One region of the Caballeronia sp. ATUFL_M2_KS44 genome, then DNA from elsewhere that is predicted to be linked to it. Evidence: predicted binding sites of a transcription regulator. Region 1 holds the regulator's gene; the other holds the start of a gene.
The links. Region 1 encodes HrcA, which represses chaperone genes, less so after heat shock. Its sites were predicted from a motif close to TTAGCACTCNNNNNNNNNGAGTGCTAA; they were not measured.
Positions count from the first base shown of each region.

Region 2: a site for HrcA is predicted at 2,242-2,268, ahead of NCR39_RS10590 (co-chaperone GroES). Genes of this name have one in related genera too.

Region 1 covers NZ_JALQEA010000006.1:371,560-375,471, reverse strand. The annotation lists gene NCR39_RS01800 (hypothetical protein) at 1-85, shown strand, start outside; gene NCR39_RS01795 (RNA-binding S4 domain-containing protein) at 57-464, opposite strand; gene hemH (ferrochelatase) at 492-1,559, opposite strand; gene hrcA (heat-inducible transcriptional repressor HrcA) at 1,688-2,704, opposite strand; gene NCR39_RS01780 (NAD kinase) at 2,903-3,796, shown strand; gene recN (DNA repair protein RecN) at 3,831-3,912, shown strand, end outside.
Region 2 covers NZ_JALQEA010000020.1:104,231-108,142, forward strand. The annotation lists gene NCR39_RS10580 (hypothetical protein) at 1-30, shown strand, start outside; gene groL (chaperonin GroEL) at 136-1,776, opposite strand; gene NCR39_RS10590 (co-chaperone GroES) at 1,872-2,162, opposite strand; gene NCR39_RS10595 (hypothetical protein) at 2,478-2,621, opposite strand; gene NCR39_RS10600 (class I SAM-dependent methyltransferase) at 2,668-3,483, shown strand; gene NCR39_RS10605 (lipopolysaccharide biosynthesis protein) at 3,493-3,912, opposite strand, start outside.

The DNA.
Region 1 (3,912 bases):
ACTGACCGCCCGTACCATCGAGTACGGCGGCGTCCATGCGACGGTCGAAGAATTTTTCAATCCGAACCTGAAAATTTGTCGATGACACGGCGATCGCGCTTGGTCGGCCTGCCCTGCATGCCGGCCGCCGGCTCGCGATACGTCTTGCGGCGCTCCGCTTCCGCGAGCCGCTTCGCGCGGCCTTCCTCCGTTTCCGCGTAGAGCGTCTGCGCGACCGGCGCGGGGCCGCGCACGTCGCACACGCCGAGCACTTCAACCTGCCAGACGATCCGCTCGATATCGATCTCGACCATATCGCCCACGCGCACGTCCTTCGACGGCTTCACGTTCGCGCCGCCGATCTTCACGCGGCCTTTCTCCACCGCGTCGCTGGCGAGCGAGCGCGTCTTAAAGAAGCGCGCCGCCCACAGCCATTTATCGATGCGCAAACGCGCGCCGGGTTCCGTCGAAATCTGGTAGTTCATGCGTGAATCTCTTGCGTTCGACCGCGTTCAGGCGGCAACCGTCGCGGGTTGCGCGGCCTGTACCGGCCAACCTTGCAGATGTTGTGCCGCGATTTCGCCCAGCGCCTTGATCCACGCGGGCGATGCATTCAGGCAAGGAATGCGGTGAAACTGCTTGCCGCCCGCCTTCAGGAATTCGTCGCGCACTTCGATGCCGATTTCCTCGATCGTCTCCAGACAGTCCGCCGTGAAGCCGGGGCAGAACACGTCCACGCGCGCGACGCCGCCCGCGCCCAGTTCCGCGAGCGTCGGCGCGGTGTACGGCTGCAGCCATTCGGCGCGGCCGAAGCGCGACTGGAACGTCACGCGGCATTCGACCGGCGTGAGCCCGAGCGCCGCCGAGAGCAGCGAGCCGGTTAACTGACATTGATCGTGATACGGGTCGCCCAGGTCCATCGTGCGTTTCGGCACGCCGTGGAAGCTGAGCACGAGTTTGTCGCCGGCGGCGAAATCAGGCTGGTCGTGCACGCGCCAATACTCGCGAACCTGCTCGGCGAGCGCCGCGATATACGCCGGATGATCGGCATAGTGACGAATCGTGCGGATTTCCGGCTGATTGCGCACGCGCTTGAGCGCGGTGAAGGCGTCGTCGAAAGCGGTCGCGGTCGTCGACGACGAATACTGCGGATACATCGGCACCAGAAGAACGCGCTCGGCGCCTTCCAGCTTCAGTCGATTCAGCATGGCGCCGATGCCCGGCGTGCCGTAACGCATCGCGTAATCGACGATCACCTGATAGTCGTTCACCGCGAAAAGCCGCCGCAATGCTTCGACCTGCTTTTCCGTATGGACACGCAACGGCGAGCCTTCCGGCAGCCAGACCTGCGCATACTTTTTCGCCGATGCCCGCCCGCGAAACGGCAAGATCACGCCGCGCAAAATGACTTGCCAGATGAACGACGGAATCTCGACGACGCGCGGGTCCGACAGAAACTGCGCCAGATACTTGCGCACGGCTCGCGGCGTGGGCGCGTCCGGCGTGCCGAGATTGATCAGCAGCACCGCGACGCGATGTGAAGCGCTGGGCTGCGAAGGCAACTCGAGGTCGAAACGCATAGGGCAGGACGGCCAGAAGGCATCGAAAGGTATCGAAAGGTGAAGGCCATTATAGCGGCGCGTTTGCGCGCGCATCATTGGCCGAACGGCCTAGTGGCGGCGCGCCCGGCCGCGCGGCAAGAGCCGCGTTACTGCTGGCTGAGCGACATCGACAACAGCCGCGCGGTGATATCCACAATGGGAATCACGCGGTTGTACGCCATGCGCGTCGGGCCGATCACGCCGAGCGTGCCGACAATCTTGCCGTTCACTTCGTACGGCGCGGTCACCACGCTCATCTCTTCTATCGGCACGAGATTCGATTCCCCGCCGATGAAGATCTGCACGCCCTGTGCGTGGCTCGACACATCCAGCAATTGCAGGAGGCTCGTCTTTTGATCGAACAAGTCGAAGAGTTTGCGCAGCCGCGCCATGTCGGAGGACAGGTCCGCCACTTCGAGCAGGTTGCGCTCGCCGGAAATCAGCACCGTTTCGCCGGGGTCGGCTTCGGCCGTGCTCGCGACGACAGCGGCTTGCATCAGCGCGGTCATGTCGCCGCGCAACTGGTCGATTTCCTCGCGCAGGCGGCGGCGCACTTCGTCGAACGACAGGCCCGCAAAATGCGCGTTGATGTAATTGGAGGCTTCCGTGAGCTGCGAAGGCGAGTAGTCGCGCTGCGTGGCCATCATGCGGTTTTGCACGTCGCCCTCGGGCGTCACGATGATCAGCAGAATGCGTTTGTCCGACAACCGCATGAATTCGATCTGCTTGAACATGTGGCTGCGGCGCGGCGTGAGGATCACGCCCGCGAACGACGACAGGCTCGACAGCACGCTCGCCGCCGCCGCGACGATCTTCTGCGGCTCCTCGCCCTGAAGACGCGTCTTGACCGCGGTGGTCATCGCTTCGTCCTGCGGCGCTTCCACGGTCAGCATGGTATCGACGAAGAGCCGGTAGCCGCGCGGCGTGGGAATGCGGCCCGCCGACGTATGCGGACTCGCGACGAGGCCGAGGTCTTCGAGGTCCGACATCACGTTGCGGATGGTCGCCGGACTGAGTTCGAGGCCGGAGTGCCGTGATAACGTGCGCGAACCGACCGGCTGACCTTCGGCGATGTAGCGCTCGATCAACGTTTTGAGGAGGGTTTGTGCACGTGGGTCTAGCATGGGCAAATTTTAGCGCAACGTATCGGGGCGCGGCGACCGCGCCGCCGTGGTGAAACCGCTGGCTGAACCGCTCGTGAGCCGTTCAATGTCTGCTCCATTCTAGCGAGAAACGAAGGACGCGCCGACGTCGCGACATGACGCCTGTCGCCGCGCGCCGTCCCGGTTCTTTTCGCCTTCCACCTATGGTGTAATGCCGGCATGGAAATTGGCCAATTCAAGACCGTCGCCCTCGTCGGGCGAACCAACACGCCCGGCATCGAGGCGCCGCTGACATCGCTCGCGGAGCACATTGCGAACCAGGGCTTCGACGTCGTGTTCGAAGAAGGGACGGCGAAGGATGTCGGCGTGACGCAGTATCCGGCGTTGTCGATCGCGGCAATCGGTGCGCGCGCGGACGTCGCGGTCGTGCTCGGCGGCGACGGCACCATGCTCGGCGTGGGTCGTCAGCTTGCGCCATACAAGACGCCGCTCATCGGCGTGAATCATGGGCGGCTCGGGTTCATCACCGACATCCCGCTCAGCGAGATGCGCGAGCGCGTGCCGCAGATGCTCGCCGGCCAGTTCGAACGCGAGGAGCGCACGCTGCTCGAAGCGCGCATCGTGCGAAACGACAAGCCGATCTATCACGCGCTCGCATTCAATGACGTGGTGGTGAATCGCAGCGGCTTTTCCGGCATGGCCGAATTGCGCGTGTCCGTGGACGGGCACTTCATGTACAACCAGCGCTCGGACGGGCTGATCGTCGCCACGCCGACGGGTTCGACCGCGTATGCGCTGTCGTCCGCGGGGCCTATTCTTCATCCGCAACTGCAGGGCTTCGTGCTCGTGCCGATTGCGCCGCATTCGCTGTCGAACCGGCCGATCGTGCTGCCCGACGATTCGAAGGTCACCATCCAGATCATCGGCGGGCGCGACGTGAACGTGAATTTCGACATGCAGTCGTTCACCGCCGTCGAACTGAACGACGCCATCGAAGTGCGCCGCTCGCGCCATACCGTGCCGGTGCTTCATCCGGTCGGCTACAGCAGCTACGCCACGCTGCGCAAGAAACTGCACTGGAACGAGCATCCCTCGCAGGACTCGTCCCTCTGACGCAACCTCGCCGAACTCTCATCCCGAAGCATCCATGCTCCGTCATCTCTCCATTCGAGACTTCGTTATCGTTGCCGCGCTCGACATCGAATTCGATTCGGGCTTCACGGTCTTTT
Region 2 (3,912 bases), on a different contig from region 1:
CAAAAACTCCGCGACGAAATGAACAAGTAAGCTTTCGACGGACGAAAAAAAACCCGCATCGCTGCGGGTTTTTTTCTGGCATGACGCGAGCCTCTTCCGAAGCCCGCGCCGATGTAACTCGGCTCGGAAGCCAGATTACATGTCCATGCCCATGCCGCCCATGCCGCCGGGCATGCCGCCAGGCATCGGAGCATCGTCCTTCGGCAGTTCTGCGACGGCTGCGTCGGTCGTCAGCAGCAGGCCTGCCACCGATGCCGCGTTTTGCAGCGCCGTGCGCGTCACCTTCGTCGGGTCGACGACGCCGGCTTCCACCAAGTCACCGTACTCGCCGGTTGCCGCGTTGTAGCCGTAGTTGCCCGATCCTTGAGCAACAGCCGCCACCACGACGGAAGCTTCTTCGCCGCCGTTCGTGACGATCTGGCGCAGCGGCTCTTCCATTGCACGCAGGACGATCTTGATACCTGCGTCCTGGTCGGCGTTGGCGCCCTTCAGGCCGTCGATTGCACGGCGAGCACGGATCAGCGCAACACCGCCGCCTGCCACGATGCCTTCTTCCACAGCTGCGCGCGTGGCGTGCAGTGCGTCTTCGACACGTGCCTTCTTTTCCTTCATTTCGACTTCGGTCGCAGCACCGACCTTGATCACTGCAACGCCGCCGGCCAGCTTGGCCACGCGCTCTTGCAGCTTTTCACGGTCGTAGTCCGACGTCGCTTCTTCGATCTGCTTGCGCACTTGCTTCACGCGCGCTTCGATGTTCACGGCTTCGCCAGCGCCGTCGATGATCGTCGTGTTTTCCTTGCCCACTTCGATGCGCTTCGCCTGGCCCAGTTCAGCCAGCGTTGCCTTTTCCAGCGTCAGGCCGGTTTCTTCCGCGACGACTTGACCGCCGGTCAGGATCGCGATGTCTTCCAGCATGGCCTTGCGACGGTCGCCGAAGCCCGGAGCCTTCACTGCAACGGTCTTCAGGATGCCGCGGATGTTGTTGACGACGAGCGTTGCGAGCGCTTCGCCTTCGACGTCTTCAGCGATGATCAGGAGCGGACGGCCAGCCTTCGCGACTTGTTCCAGTACCGGCAGCAGATCGCGGATGTTGGAAACCTTCTTGTCGTGCAGCAGCACGAACGGGTTTTCCAGAACGGCGACTTGCTTGTCCGGGTTGTTGATGAAGTACGGCGACAGGTAGCCGCGGTCGAACTGCATGCCTTCCACGACGTCCAGCTCGTCTTGCAGCGACTTGCCGTCTTCGACGGTGATCACGCCTTCCTTGCCGACCTTGTCCATGGCTTCAGCGATGCGCTCGCCGATGGACGTGTCGCTGTTCGCCGAGATCGAGCCGACTTGCGCGATTTCCTTGTTCGTCGTGCAGGGCTTGCTGATCTTGCGCAGTTCTTCGATCGCAGCAGCAACGGCCTTGTCGATGCCGCGCTTCAGGTCCATCGGGTTCATGCCCGACGCGACGTACTTCATGCCTTCGCGAACGATGGATTGCGCGAGGACGGTAGCGGTCGTGGTGCCGTCGCCGGCGTTGTCGCTGGTCTTGGAAGCGACTTCCTTGACCATTTGCGCGCCCATGTTCTGGAGCTTGTCCTTCAGCTCGATTTCCTTCGCGACCGAGACACCGTCCTTGGTGACCGTCGGGCCGCCGAACGAGCGCTCGAGCACGACGTTGCGGCCCTTCGGACCCAGCGTGACCTTGACCGCGTTGGCCAGGATGTTCACGCCTTCGACCATCTTGGCGCGTGCGGAATCGCCAAACGTGACTTCTTTAGCTGCCATATCCAGACTCCTTGATTCGTTTCAGTGTGCTTCGGCTTCGGCGCGGCGCGCTGCGTAGCGCTGCCCTGTGGCGAAGCCGATTGCAGGAAGGATGCTTACTTGACCAGAACGGCCATGATGTCTTCTTCGCGCATGACGAGCAGTTCCTGCCCGTCGACCTTGACGGTCTGGCCAGCGTACTTGCCGAACAGAACGCGGTCGCCGACCTTCACGTCGAGGGCGATTTGCGCGCCCTTGTCATCGCGCTTGCCCGGGCCGATGGCCAGGACTTCGCCTTGATCCGGCTTCTCTGCCGCTGCTTCCGGAATCACGATGCCCGATGCGGTCTTGGTTTCCTGGTCCAGACGTTTGACGATGACGCGATCGTGCAAAGGACGAAGGTTCATACACACTCCTCTCTTGAATGAGACTGAAAACGCGGGAAAACCCGTCTTTTAGGTGAAAACCCGCCGGACGGAAATCTTGTTAGCACTCTCGTGCCGTGAGTGCCAATTATATGGACGGCATTTGACAATTTCAAGGAGGTAGCTGACGGGCGGAGTTCATCGGGCGCTGAATTACGTTCATCCGGCCTTGAACCGATGGGCGCAGGGGACACGCGAGGAAACGGCCGGCTGCGTTTCGTGAGACGCTCGCGCGCGTGCCGGTGATCCGACACCAATGAGCCGTTTTGGTTGCATCTTCGCCGACATTCGAGCGCCTCACGAAACGGCGCTTGGCGTCGCGCTCTCCTTGCGCTTGTCCATCGGCGTCGGCAAGAAATCTTGCGCCAGCGAATAATTGCATCGAAACCGGGCGACGTCGTTTAAGCTATGCATGGCACGGAAACGCGAGCCTTCAGGCATGCTCATAATCGTTCGTACCACGTAATATCATACGAGGGTGACGGCAATGAACACGATGACTCCGGTCGGCGGCTTTCGCAAACGGCTGAAGCGCCGCGTCAAGTGGCCGCTAATCGCTATCGTCGCGGCCTTGCCCGACAGCGTGCAGACCCTGCTCTACCTCCCGCGCATCCGCAAGTTCGCGCAGCACGTACCCGTCCTGAAGGTGGTGTACACGGGCTGCTATCGCACCCATCCGCTCGACAAGGCGCTCGGCACTGAAACGGGCGGCATCGAACCGCCCGAAGCCATCTACGGCGACGACAAGAACGCCGGCAGCTTCCCCTACATGGGCTCGCAGCCGAGTACCGTCCGGCTCGCCCTTCGGCAACTCGGCGATCTGCGCGACCACGCGTTCGTCGACATCGGCTGCGGCAAGGGCCGGCCGATGATCGTCGCGAGCGAATTTCCGTTCCGCGAGATCATCGGCTACGACCTCGCCTCGCGTCTCGTGGATATCGCCAATCGCAACGCGCAGATCGTCGCGCGCCGCTTTCCCGAGCGCGTGCCCATGCGCGCCTACGCGGCCGACGCGCTGCAGGCCGACTTTCCGTCCGGCAAGCTGGTCGTCTATCTCTTCAACCCTTTCGGCCTTCAGACGATGACGCGGCTGCTCGACAGCCTCACCGCCGCTTACGAGCGCGGCGCGATCGAAGCGTTGTCGATCGTGTATCTCAACCCTTTATGCAAAGAGCTTTTCGACGCTTCACCCATCCTCGATTGCCGCTTTTCCGCATCGGTGCCTTACGCCGCGGATGAAATAGGCTACGACGAAGGCGTCACGCAAACCGTGCGCATCTGGACGACGCGGCCGCGCGCCTGAATGTCCGCCTCATGCGGCCCTTTCGGAAAGCGGACTGCGCTTCGCGAACGACACGCGATAAGTCAACACGATCCCGAGCACCGTGAGCACCGCGCCCGAAAGCGAAAACGCCTGAACGCTCTGCTGAACCGGCAAGCCTGCGAGCTTCGTGAGAAACAGGGTCGTCACAAGCGCAATGCAACTCGTGAGCTGGAACAGGAAATCCGTGCGCTGCGACCTGATGGCGAGAAAAACCTGTGCAAGCGGCAGAAAGACGAGTTGCAACGTGAACAGCGGAATGAGCCGATAAAACAGTTCGATCGTCTCGTGCCAGTCCGGGCCGAGCGTCAGCCTCACGAGCGGCGCAAAGAGCAGGCTTCCCGCGAGCGCATAGAGCGCACCGAACAGCGCGAGCGTGCGCGCATACGTGACATAGACCTGACGCAGCCC